Regions from separate parts of the Pantoea sp. CFCC18177 genome, predicted to be linked through region 3. Evidence: predicted binding sites of a transcription regulator. Region 3 holds the regulator's gene; each other region holds the start of a gene.
What was found. The regulator Fur, encoded in region 3, represses iron uptake genes when iron is present. The targets are predictions, from matches to a motif close to ATAATAATGAGAACNACTATCAA.
Positions count from the first base shown of each region.

Region 1 (4,217 bases), on a different contig from region 3:
TGCCAGCTGCTTGTTGCTTCCCCATTCCTGAATGGCTTGCAACCACAGGCTGACGGCAGGCGGCACTAAACCGGTATCGGTCACCTGGTGCTGCTCAATCAGCGGGAAACAGAGTGTCGCGCTGGGATCGGCGGCGAGGATCACCTGACCCCCCGCATAGAACACGCCGAGTGAACCCGGCGAACTCATCGCAAAGTTGTGTGGTGCAGGCAGGGCAATCAAATAGCGCGTATCAGCCGTGACTTCGCAGATATCGTCGCTGGCACGAATACTGTAGTAGTAATCGTTATGCGTGCGCGGAATCAACTTCGGCGTGCCAGTGCTGCCGCCCGAGAGCTGGAAAAATGCCACTTCATCGGCTGCGGTTGGCGTGGCCTGATAATCGCCCGCCGCTTCGGCCATCAACGCTTCAAGGGTATTTTCTGGCTGATTATCGTTACGCAGGATCACCTGCTGCAGTGAAGGCTGCGCAGCACAGAGCGCGCCGATAAAATTATCGTCGGCAAACAGTGCATGGCTGCGATCGGCAATCAGCAGCTTGGGTTGAATCTGTGATGCGTAGGCAGTCAGTTCAGTGCGCTGATGGCTATACAGCGCGAACACAGACGCCACGCCGAGCTTAAACAAGGCGAAGACCGTGACATAGAACTCCGCAACGTTGCCCAGCTGGACTAATGCGGTGTCGCCCCGTTGCAAACCACGGCGCTGTAAGGCCGCCGCGAGGTTGTCGCTCAACGCATCCAGTTGGCGATAGCTGATCTGACGGTCACCGTCGATGACCGCAATCGCATCGTTGTCTTTGTGACGCGCCAAAATGTCGGTCATGGGGACATCGAGCCAATAGCCTTTTTCACGGTAGCGTGCGGCTAAGTCGTCTGGCCAACGGGTATAGGGAATGCTCATCATCTTTCCTTTATTGCAGTCCAAATGCGCGCAACATGGTGTCCAGCTTCACGCCGGTTTCGCGCCATTCTGATTCAGGTTGGGAGTCGGCCACGATGCCGGCTCCGGCAAACAGGCGTACCCGCGCACCGTGCACCGTGCCGCAGCGAATTGTCACCACCCACTCGCCATTGCCTTCACTGTCACACCAGCCGACGATGCCGCCAAACAGTTGGCGATCGAAAGGTTCCAACTGCTGAATCAGCTGTTGGGCACGTTGGTGTGGGAAGCCGCTCAATGCTGGTGTTGGGTGCAACAAGCAGGCTAGCGACAGGGCGTTTTCATGCTCATCCTGCACTTCGCCGTCGATTTGCGTTGCGAGGTGCCACAAGGTCGCGGTGGTGATCAGGGAGGGCACGGTCGGCACCGATAGCAGTCGGCTACGCGGCTGCAGTGTGTCACGCATCGCATCTGTGACCAGCTTGTGTTCGTGACGATCTTTGCCAGAGTCCATCAGCGTATTGCCCGCCGCACGATCTTGCTGGCTATCGTCATGATGACGGCGAGCAGAACCCGCCAGTGGACATGAGCTAAAATCACGCCCCTGTTTACGCAGCATCAGTTCTGGGCTGGCGCCCACCAGTGCTCCGCCTTGCGGCAGCGGCAGATGGAAGTGATAGCTGTTGGGGTTCTGGGCAATCACGCGCTGCATCAGTGCGGCAGTATCGACCGGTTGTTCGGTGACGATATCCATCAAACGCGACAGCACCACTTTATCAAGGTCACCACGCTGAGTTGCCGACACGGCATCCGCCACCATTTGGGTGAAGACATCGTGGTCGGGTACTGCCATACGGCGACGCACCTGTGGCAGTTCACTCACGGCTGAGGGTAAGGCATTTTGCAGATCGGCGCGGTTAAACGTCTGGTAAGACTCAGGGATAAACAGCGCAGCGGGTTGGCTGACATCAAACGGGATCGCGCCGACCAAAATCGGATTGTTAATCCCCTGTTTTTTAGCCGCCGCGAAATGCTGCCGCAACTGTTGTTGAAAATCCCCCTGCAACAGCGCCGCATCAGCAACGGATGCAGTGATGGTGGTATAACACCCCTGCGTTGCGAGGCTGCGCCAGGGCGAGGTAAAAAGGAACCCACGGCATAACGCGGAAAAATCCTTCAATAAGGCATTTTCAAACATGGATGATTCCACCATAATTTTCACCTATAAATGATAAGATTATTAAGAATGATTATCATTTTTATTATGGGCCTGTAACCTACGTCGATTGGGCAAAAGAGTCAATCCATTCGCGGGATTTCCAGCGTGTTTCGGCGTAATCGGACGCTAACGTCACCCAGGGCAATATGCTAAAAAGTGGACCAAAACTTATGAATAAATGCGGTTTATGGGGCCTCTCGGCCCTGATTTTTGTTTTCCAGGCGTTTAGCGGATTGGCACAGGCCGAGCAGGGCTGGCCGCGTACCCTTCAGGGAGCGAATGGTCCCGTGACCATCAGCAAAGCACCGCAGCGCATTGTGTCCACCAGCGTCACTTTGACGGGTTCATTGCTGGCGATTGATGCACCGGTTATTGCTTCCGGCGCGACCGCTCCCAACAGCCGTCTTGCTGACGATCAGGGCTTTTTCCGCCAGTGGGGCGATGTGGCGAAACAGCGCCATCTTAAACGTCTCTATATTGGTGAACCCAGTGCCGAAGCCGTGGCGGCTGAAGCGCCGGATCTGATTCTGGTCAGCGCGACCGGCAACGACTCGGCGATCAAACTTGCCAGCCAGCTTTCCGCTATCGCGCCAACCCTGGTGGTCAATTACGACGACAAAAGTTGGCAGGATGTGGTGACGCTGCTTGGCCAGGCGACCGGTCATGAAGCTCAGGCCGCACAGCGTGTTAAGGCGTTTGACGACCGTGAAGCGGCCTTAAAGAAAGCCATCACGTTGCCGCCGCAACCGGTCTCTGCGATGGTGTGGAACGGCGATGGTCGTGCCGTCAACGTATGGACCGCAGAATCGGCGCAGGGCAAGTTGTTAGAGCAGCTGGGTTTCACCCTCGCCGAACCGCCTGCCTCCGTTCAACAGGGCCACAGCATGGGCCAGCGTAAAGACATCATTCAGTTGTCGGGCGAAAACGTGGGCAGCGGTCTGACGGGCAAGACGTTCCTGCTGTTCGCCGCTGACGAGAAAACCACGCAGTCAGTGCTGAGTAATCCGTTCCTGGCGCAAAATTCAGCGGTGACGCAGAAACAGGTCTTCCCGCTGGGTGTCGATTCGTTCCGTCTGGATTACTACAGCGCCAGCAATCTGCTGGCGCGTCTGGAAAAACTGTTCGTTAAATCATGATGAGGGTTGCGCCAGCTCCGGGGCTGGCGCGTGGTAACGGCGCAGACGCCCCATCACCCACCACATCATGATGCCCAGCAGTGCTGCCGCAAAACCAAACACTGCGGCAGCCTGGGGTGGCAGTAACCATGATCCCATCGCACCAATCATTGCCGCGCCAATCGCATCACCGGTGACGTTTTGCGCCGTCCACAGTCCGTTAATACGGCCCAGTAAGTGGTCTGGCGTCAGCACCTGGATCATCGCGTACTGCACCAGACTATTGATGGCACTGAAATAGCCAAAGGCCACCAGACACAGCAGCGCCAGCAGTAAGTTGGGCATCAGGCTGAATAATCCCAGGGCAATAAACGCCGCCACTGCACTCCCCAGCACCAGCTGTCCCGGTCGGGCGGCATGCTTGAGTTTGCCACTGGTCAACGCGCCAATCGCGGCTCCGAGGGGCACGGCGGCATAGAGCATACCAAGTTGGTTGGCGCTTACTGACCAGTGTGGAGCCAATGCTGGATAGAGCACGCGTATTGCGCTGGCGAGGGTCACCAGCGCACCAATCAATGCCACCATGCCGACTATCGGGCTGGCAAACAGGAACTGTATGCCTGCGGCGAGTGATTTCAACGGATGTTCACGCGGCTGTGGCGGTGGCGCTAACTGCGGCAGCTTTAGCAGCGTCAGCACGGTTAACAGTGTGCCGAACGCGGCCAAGCCGTAGTTCCACACCACGCCACCGTGCGCGATCACCAGTCCAGCAATCGCAGGCGAGAGAATCGAACCAAAGCGGACCGTCAACATGGTGGTCGCCCCAGCCTGCATAATGTTTTCGCGACCCACCAGCGCGGGCGTCGCTGCCAGCAGGGCGGTGACGCCAATGGCGCCGAAGAAGCCATCCCAGAATCCCAGCAGATAAACCGCCATCAGCGACGGCTGCGGCAGCGCGGCATTTATCGCCAGTGCGATGAAACCTAAACCGCAGGTTGAAC
Region 1 covers NZ_JBNBPL010000007.1:95,626-99,842, forward strand. Annotated here, with positions in the region: gene ACPUC8_RS09390 ((2,3-dihydroxybenzoyl)adenylate synthase) at 1-903, opposite strand, end outside; gene ACPUC8_RS09395 (isochorismate synthase) at 914-2,095, opposite strand; gene fepB (Fe2+-enterobactin ABC transporter substrate-binding protein) at 2,272-3,237, shown strand; gene entS (enterobactin transporter EntS) at 3,232-4,217, opposite strand, start outside.
Region 1: the regulator Fur is predicted to act here: its motif matches at 2,123-2,145, upstream of ACPUC8_RS09395 (isochorismate synthase).

Region 2 (4,217 bases), on a different contig from region 3:
CGTATCGAATACATCGGTTTCTGCTGTGGCGATTTTCATACCGGATTTTCTCAATCTCTGCACTTCAGCGGCAATGCGCTGGAGCCCAAACCAGAAAAGCCCATCCAGAGCCGTCACCGGTAATCCCGACTCCAGCGCAAGTTTAAGACGTTCACGCGGTGCTTTAAGTTCTTTAGCGATTTGCTGATAAGGCGCAGCGCTTCCCCCTGTCGTATCCACCCGACGGATCCGGGTCGAAAGACGGTACTGGAACGTGTCCGGAATGTGGCTCAGATCGCTGTTTAAAGTGTAAACACATCCAAAACGCTTGCCGTTTAGCAGCACATCCTTTTGCTGGATGGGAAGTTCTTCACGCAGTCGGGCGATCAGTTGCGGTGCGCGGATAAGCAGTAATCTGAAGGGAAGTTCAAAACTGGAGACATAATCAACATTGAGTAAGGCGATCCGCAGTCGTTCCTCGGAATCAGCATGGCACTGGTGGCATTTTTCGAGCACGTCCTGCCACTGCTTAACCAGTCTGGCTGGCTCAGCCATTTCCGTAAAACTGTATTTCTCAATGTGATAATCGATTTTCCCGCTCAACCTGTGCACCCTTTTGATTACGCTTCACAAACTGCTGCATCTTTCACCCGAATCTGAATATACCCGATCAGAAGATGTCGGGCGAATATCGGGTGTAACGGAGTGAGTTCATCGACTGTGCGCAAGAGGGGATGCCGCGCGGGGTTTTGGTGCTGATGGCCGCGAATCTCTCTGGCGTAAATGTGCTGGGCTTTGCCACGACCAGGAAGACAGCCAAATCACCCGTTCGGCGATATGTCTGACGACTTTGCTGTCGAGGGTAATACTGCCGTTTTGGATCGGTGTTAACAGCGTAATTAGAGACGTTGAAGAGAAAAACCCGGCATCAACACCGCATATCTTTCGGTGCAAAACCGTATTTCTTGCGGAAGGCGACCGAGAAATGTGCGGGAGAATACCCCACCTTGTAAGCGACAGAAGAGACGCTGGCTTCACCGGTTGAGAGCATGCGCCACGCGGTTTCCAGGCGTAACGTTTGCAAATAACCGTAGATGCTTTGGTTAAACAGCCTCCTGAAACCTGCCGTGAGTTTGCGCGTGTTGAGGCCGACTTCGACGCTGAGATCGCTGATGGACGGTGGGGAAGCGATGCGATCGGCGAGTAACGCTTTTACTTCGTGTAACCGGCTGATATCGCGGGTGCTCAAACGCAGCGATGAGGGCTGCGGATGTGCATTTTCACTGCCGAGGCTGTCCAGCGTGTGGGCAACAATCTCTAATGCCTTACCGGTCATATAGAGCTGACGCGCCACCCCCTGCAACGGATGAGTGAAAAGTTGCGCACGCAGGCCAGACAGAGATTTCGGTGCGGCCTGAATGCGCATCCCCGGTTTGGCCGACAGATCCAGATGCAGGCCCACAGCCAGTTTGTCTACCGCGTCGGCACAAAGGTGCTGAGTGAGGGAGTGGGTAGAGATATTCACCGCGGTGTAGCGCAGGCCCTCACCCGGAAGTAAACACTGGCTGGCTTCGGCCTGGTCCTGACTCCAGACCGCACACAAAGCGGGACCTTTAATATGACGCTCGGGTTGCTGTGGAAAGCGGCATAAGAGCTCTCCACTTTCAATGATGATCACCTTAAGGCCGATAAAGAGTGGCTCGTCCTGCCAGATGGCGCGCTGAGGGGAAATCGTCCCGCTGGTTAAGGCGATCTCACCGCGTAATAGCATCTGCACCTCCTGCTCTGCAACGTCCCCCACACTGCCTTTGTCCGCAATCTGCTTCTGAGCCACCGCCCACCTCAATCGATATTGATAATCATTATCAATTTAAGCAGTGCGAGAGGCTTTGTCTACTGCATTGTAGGGACGAACCTAAATTAACGCGTCTAAGAGTCCAATAACCTATTCCCCCTGATTCTGTAAGTTCATAGGCCTTGCAACCTAAAGCATGAGTCCCGCCACCTAAAGTGTTGCCGATTGTCCGCTCCCCTTCCCACTGACACACTTTTAGCCGGCAAAAAAGTCAATTCTTATGTGGAGAAGACCTTGGAAAACAATAATAAAAACGGGGCGATTTGGACCGCCTCGCTCACCTGTCTGGCCCTGCTGGTTCATGCCAATGGTGCGCTGGCAGAGGAGACCTTAAACGTCACAGCAGACAGCAAAACCGCGCCAGAGAAAGGCTACGTCGCCCAGACCAGCAGCACCGCGAGCCGCACTAATCCGTCGGTGCTGGCCACGCCGCAGTCGGTTTCCGTGATCACGCGTGATGAAATGGACGATCGCAACGTACAAAGCACTACCCAGGCACTGCAATATTCACCGGGTGTGTTTGCCTCTACTTCCGCCATCTCATCCCGTTTTGATTACTTCAGCATTCGCGGCTTTGATGCCACGCTGAACGGGACCTTGCTGGATGGTTTGCGCTCCACGACCCAGCAATCCTACGTGCGCTATGAACCTTATGGCTTAGAGCAACTCGACGTCCTGCACGGCCCCAACGGCTTCCTGTACGGCGCAGGCTCGCCTGGCGGCATCGTTAACGCCATCAGTAAACACCCGACGGTGAATGCCCAGCATGAAGTGGCGATTCAAACCGGTAGCCATGGCCGCATGCAGGGCCAGTTCGACACCTCAGGGCCGCTAAATGATGATAAAACGCTGCTCTACCGTGTAGTGGGCGTGGCGCGTGACAGCAACACGCAGTTCGATAATGTCCCGGATGATACCCTGTATCTCGCACCGTCATTGACCTGGCGTCCGGATGCGGACACCACCCTGACGATCTTGTCGTCGGTCAGCCGTAACAAATTTGGCCCGCCGCGCGCGTTTCTGCCGCTGTATGGCACGCTGCTGACCAACCCCAATGGCCTGGTTAACCGCAACAGTTATCTTGATGGCACCAACCTGGATAACCATATGACCCAAACCAATCTGGGTTATGAACTGGATCACCATTTTGCCGATCGCTGGACATTCCACTCCGCCAGTCGCTACACCGAATCCGATCTGATGACGCAAACCCTTTCCGGCACCTCGCTGGCGGCGGATATGCGTACCCTGAACCGCGTCGCCTATGAGTTTGGTATCAAAGGCAAAGTGTTCGCCACCGATAACAATCTGAAAACCGAATGGGATGCCGGTCCGGTTCACGGCTCCAGCGTGGCGGGCGTGTCATTCCGCCATACCGGCGAGGACTATTACCTGAACTACGGCCGGGCCAGCAGCATCGATATTTACCAGCCCACCGGCAATGGCCGTTTCCCGTCAACCTCGCCGTATACCAGTACCCAGCAGAACGCCAATGAGACTGGCGTCTATCTCTCTAACAGTCTCGCCCTGTTCCAGCACCTCAACCTGGATCTCTCTGCGCGTCAGGACTGGGCGGCGGTGAATACCAAAAACCGACTCAACGACAGTTACACCTCGCAAGATGACAATCACTTCACCTGGCGCGCGGGGCTGAGCTGGATCACCGACATCGGCGTCGCGCCTTACGTCAGCTATGCCACCTCTTTTGCGCCGGTGCTTGGCACCAACTTCTATGGCGAAGCCTATAAACCCACCACCGGCAAACAGTGGGAAGTGGGGGTGAAATACCAGCCAGAGCAATTTGATGCGCTGTTCACCCTGGCCTGGTTCAATCTGCAGCAAGATAACGTGCAGACCACCGATCCCGACAACGCCCTGAACAAGGTGCAAACCGGCCAGGTCACCTCCAAAGGTATCGAAGCCTCGGCGACGGCCAACCTGACCGACCAGTGGAAGTTGATTGCCAGCTACAGCTGGAATGACCTCGAAACCACCAAAAGCAGCACCGCAGGGGCACAAGGTAAAACCCCAACCGCGATGCCAGAACAGATGGCGTCATTATGGAGCAACTACACCGTCGCCAGCGGCCCACTGGCCTCACTTGGGCTGGGTGCGGGCGTACGCTATGTCGGCTCGACCTGGGCTGATACCAACAACACCATCAAGGTGCCGGATTACACTCTGGTGGATGCGTCGATTCGCTACGACCTGGGCCAGATCAACAGCCATCTCAACGGGCTGAATGTGGCGCTGAATGCCAACAACCTGTTCAACAAGCACTACTGGGTCAGTTGCTCAACCACCAGCTGCACCACCGGTTATGACCGCTCGCTGAGCGCCACGCTGTCCTATCGCTGGTAAGTTATGGAGAACCCGATAATGA
Region 2 covers NZ_JBNBPL010000008.1:213,712-217,928, reverse strand. Annotated here, with positions in the region: gene ACPUC8_RS11055 (ECs1377 family protein) at 1-582, opposite strand, end outside; gene ACPUC8_RS11050 (helix-turn-helix domain-containing protein) at 908-1,813, opposite strand; gene ACPUC8_RS11045 (TonB-dependent siderophore receptor) at 2,069-4,195, shown strand; gene ACPUC8_RS11040 (ABC transporter substrate-binding protein) at 4,214-4,217, shown strand, end outside.
Region 2: the regulator Fur is predicted to act here: its motif matches at 1,832-1,854, upstream of ACPUC8_RS11045 (TonB-dependent siderophore receptor).

Region 3 (4,217 bases):
ACGCGGTTGAGCTGATCAATAAAGGTCTGGCTTACGTTGACGAACTGTCAGCGGATGAGATCCGTGAATACCGCGGCACGCTGACCGCACCGGGTAAAAACAGCCCGTATCGCGATCGCAGCGTGGAAGAGAACTTAGCGCTGTTCCAGAAAATGCGTGATGGCGGCTTCGAAGAGGGTAAAGCTTGCCTGCGCGCAAAAATCGACATGGCGTCCAGCTTTATCGTGATGCGCGATCCGGTGTTGTATCGCATTAAGTTTGCCGACCACCACCAGACCGGTGATAAGTGGTGCATCTACCCGATGTACGACTTTACTCACTGCATCTCTGATGCCATCGAAGGCATTACGCACTCGCTCTGCACCCTGGAGTTCCAGGACAACCGTCGTTTGTACGACTGGGTACTGGACAACATCACCATTCCTCAGCATCCGCGTCAGTACGAATTCTCGCGCCTGAATCTGGAATATGCGGTGATGTCGAAGCGTAAGCTGACGCAACTGGTTACCGAGAAAGTGGTTGAAGGCTGGGATGACCCACGCATGCTGACCGTTTCAGGTCTGCGCCGCCGTGGCTACAGCGCTGCGTCCATTCGCGAATTCTGTCGTCGTATCGGTGTCACCAAGCAGGACAACATCGTTGAGATGGCCTCGCTGGAATCTTGCATTCGTGACGATCTCAATGAGAACGCACCACGTGCCATGGCGGTTCTTGATCCACTGAAAGTGGTGATCGAGAATCTGCCAGCAGGCCATGAAGAAACGCTGACTATGCCTAATCATCCGAATAAGCCGGAGATGGGAACCCGCGAAGTGTCGTTCAGCCGCGAAGTGTGGATCGATCGTGCTGACTTCCGCGAAGAAGCCAACAAGCAGTACAAGCGTCTGGTGCTGGGTAAAGAAGTGCGTCTGCGTAATGCTTATGTGATCCGCGCTGAGCGTGTGGCAAAAGATGAAGAGGGTAACATCACCTGCATCTATGCAACCTGTGATGTCGACACGCTGAGCAAAGATCCTGCAGATGGTCGCAAGGTGAAAGGGGTGATTCATTGGGTGTCAGCGATTCACGCGCTGCCTGCTGAGTTCCGTCTTTATGATCGTCTGTTCAGCGTGCCAAATCCGGCAGCGGCAGAGGACTTCCTGACCACCATTAACCCGAATTCACTGGAAATCAAACAGGGCTTTGTCGAGTCTGGTTTGCGTACTGCTTCGGTAACTGCGCCGTATCAGTTTGAACGTGAAGGCTATTTCTGTGCGGATAGCGTCTATTCGCAGCCGGGTAAACTGGTGTTCAACCGCACTGTCGGGCTACGTGATACCTTTGCCAAAATCGGCGAGTAATCATGTTTGCGATATACCCAAAATAATTCGCGTTGCAGGAAGGCGGCAACTGAACGAATCCCCGGGAGCATACACCAGTATGTGACTGGGGTGAATGAAGGCAGCCAACGCACCTGCGGCTTGAAGTATGACGGGTATAGCACAATATGATCATCTAAGGGCGAGCAATCGCCCTTTTTTATTGCCTGTAATTCACCTCCTGCAACCATTTATGCTGCGGGCCGTGAAATCTGCTTGTTGGCTGTTATTGCGACAATTCTGACTTTAGTAAAATTAACCCATTAGCGAGTGTCAAAAACTTTTTTTCAGGTAGGCTATCCGCTCTCAGACAGGGCTCTGCGGGTTATCAAAGGAAAAAAAATGACAAGTCTCGCGTTGGAAGCTAAACACAGTGTGGTGGTTTTGCATCAGCTGATTGAACGTATTTTCAATCAAGCAGAGGGCAGCGATGACAGCATGGAACTGCTTCTGTCGCACTTTCATCCAGAATTCAAAATGGTCACACCACATGGCAAAGAACTGGACCTGAACGCGACTGAAACACTGTTTCGTCAGTTGCACGGTCAGCGTGAGGGGATGCGAATCGCCACCAGCGAACATGCCATCATTTCTCAGCAAAGCAATGAGATTACCATTCAGTATCGTGAATTACAGATGATGAACGGGACTAACCAGACCCGCATTTCGCTGGCGGTGTTGGACTGCAGCACCACCATTCCACGCTGGCGCTATCTCCACGAAACCTTTGTTGCCTGATTGCAGGCATAAAAAAACCGGTGACGAGCACCGGTTTTTTTATATTGCATAGCACACGTCATTACTTGTCGTGGAGCGTGTCGTCTTCGCGGCAGTCTCCCAGCGCACAGTGACCATAAAGGTACAGGCTGTGGTTGCTGAGTTTAATGCCATGGCGAGTCGCAATTTCACGCTGACGCGTTTCAATTGATTCGTCGCTAAATTCAATCACTTTGCCACAATCCAGGCAGATCAAATGATCGTGGTGATGTTGCTGGGTAAGTTCGAATACGGATTTACCGCCTTCGAAGTTATGACGGGTGACGATACCTGCGTCATCAAACTGGTTAAGAACGCGATATACCGTTGCCAGACCAATCTCTTCGCCCATATCAATCAGGCGCTTGTACAAATCTTCCGCACTGACATGGTGGGACTCTGGTCCTGGTCCCTGAAGCACTTCCAAAATTTTCAATCTTGGGAGAGTGACTTTCAGGCCAGCCTTCTTCAATGCGGAGTTGTTGTCAGTCATGCGGATATTGTCCTGTTACTTTGCGAGTCACTTACGGCTCAAAGGCCTTGAATGTTTAGGTCACGCATATTCTCATTTGCGTCTCATTATAGAACCCAAGCAGTGAAATGAAAACCAAGGCGTCGCGTAAAATCAACAAAAGCTGTAAGGATAAACATCGCTTATGCCATTGAGAAACGTAGTGGTTTGGGTTTCCATTTCACTCAGCCTCATTCTAAAGAGCGAGGAATAAGCGGATGACCATTGCGGGTATTCTACAGATTTGCGGGGAAAAGTTAAAAAACCGTCGCTATTATTTTCATAGGAGATTCCTTTGTTCCGATGTGAGACACCGCTCACATCGGGTAGGGAAGGGGATCAGGCTTCGATGATCTCTTTTAGTTGCAGCTCATCGAAAATCTGCTTAACCCATGCATCAACACGTTCGTTGGTCAGTTCAGGCTGACGGTCTTCGTCAATCGCCAGACCCAGGAAGTGTTTGTCGTCTGCCAGGCCCTTCGAAGCTTCGAAGTGATAACCTTCCGTTGGCCAGTGCCCAACAATAACGGCACCGTTTGGTTCAATAATGTCACGAATGGTGCCCATTGCGTCGCAGAAGTACTCAGCATAATCTTCCTGGTCACCACAACCAAACAGCGCAACCAGTTTGCCATTGAAATCAATCTCTTCCAGGGTTGGGAAGAAATCATCCCAGTCACACTGTGCTTCGCCGTAATACCAGGTCGGAATGCCCAGCAGCAGGATATCGAACGCTGCGAGATCTTCTTTGGTGCTCTTGGCAATGTCATGCACTTCGGCGACATCTTTACCCAGTTGTTTCTGGATCATTTTTGCAATGTTTTCAGTGTTGCCGGTATCGCTGCCGAAGAAAATGCCTACGATTGCCATGGGTTAGATAACCTCTTAAATCCTGATTGTGAAAGTAAGTCAGTTGACTGCACATTTAAGCGAATGATAGCAGACCAGTGAAAAGCGCGGAACGTGTAAAGCCTTAACTTTGTGTTCCTGTGTGCGGTCTGCACACGCTAAGACAGTTTGAGTTGCGCCAGCAGCATTTGTTCAATCAATTCGCTGCGACTGATGTTTTGTTGATCGGCCAAGGTGTTAAGTGCGTCAACAGCTTCGCTGGACATCTTTAGCTCAACACGACGCAGCCCACGCACTTTATCGCGCTTGAGCTGGTTACGTTTGTTGATACGTAACTGTTCGTCACGCGTCAGCAGACTGGTTTTTGGTCGACCGGGACGCCGCTCGTCTGCAAAAAGATCGAGCGTGGTACGGTCTGTCTGTTCTTTTGCCATGATTTGTGAAACTGAGTGGGCGCGAACGGCGGAAAGGCGCTGCGCGATTTATACATTATCGGCCCGACCGCGGCGAAAAAATCATCCGCGGCAAATTTTTAGCGCGACATCATACTCCAGCGCCATCCGTGACGCCAACCCTAAACCGCTAACAGCAAGCTTTTGCTTTTACAGGTTAAAAAAGCGACGAACCGCGCGCAAAACCGCATCAGGTTTTTCCGCGTGCACCCAGTGACCGGCACCGCTGATCACATGTGCATGGGCCTGCGGGAACTGACGCAGCAGCGCATCGCGATGCTGATTGTCCAG
Region 3 covers NZ_JBNBPL010000010.1:58,249-62,465, reverse strand. Annotated here, with positions in the region: gene glnS (glutamine--tRNA ligase) at 1-1,340, shown strand, start outside; gene ACPUC8_RS12535 (hypothetical protein) at 1,701-2,096, shown strand; gene fur (ferric iron uptake transcriptional regulator) at 2,158-2,607, opposite strand; gene fldA (flavodoxin FldA) at 2,965-3,495, opposite strand; gene ybfE (LexA regulated protein) at 3,633-3,908, opposite strand; gene ybfF (esterase) at 4,077-4,217, opposite strand, start outside.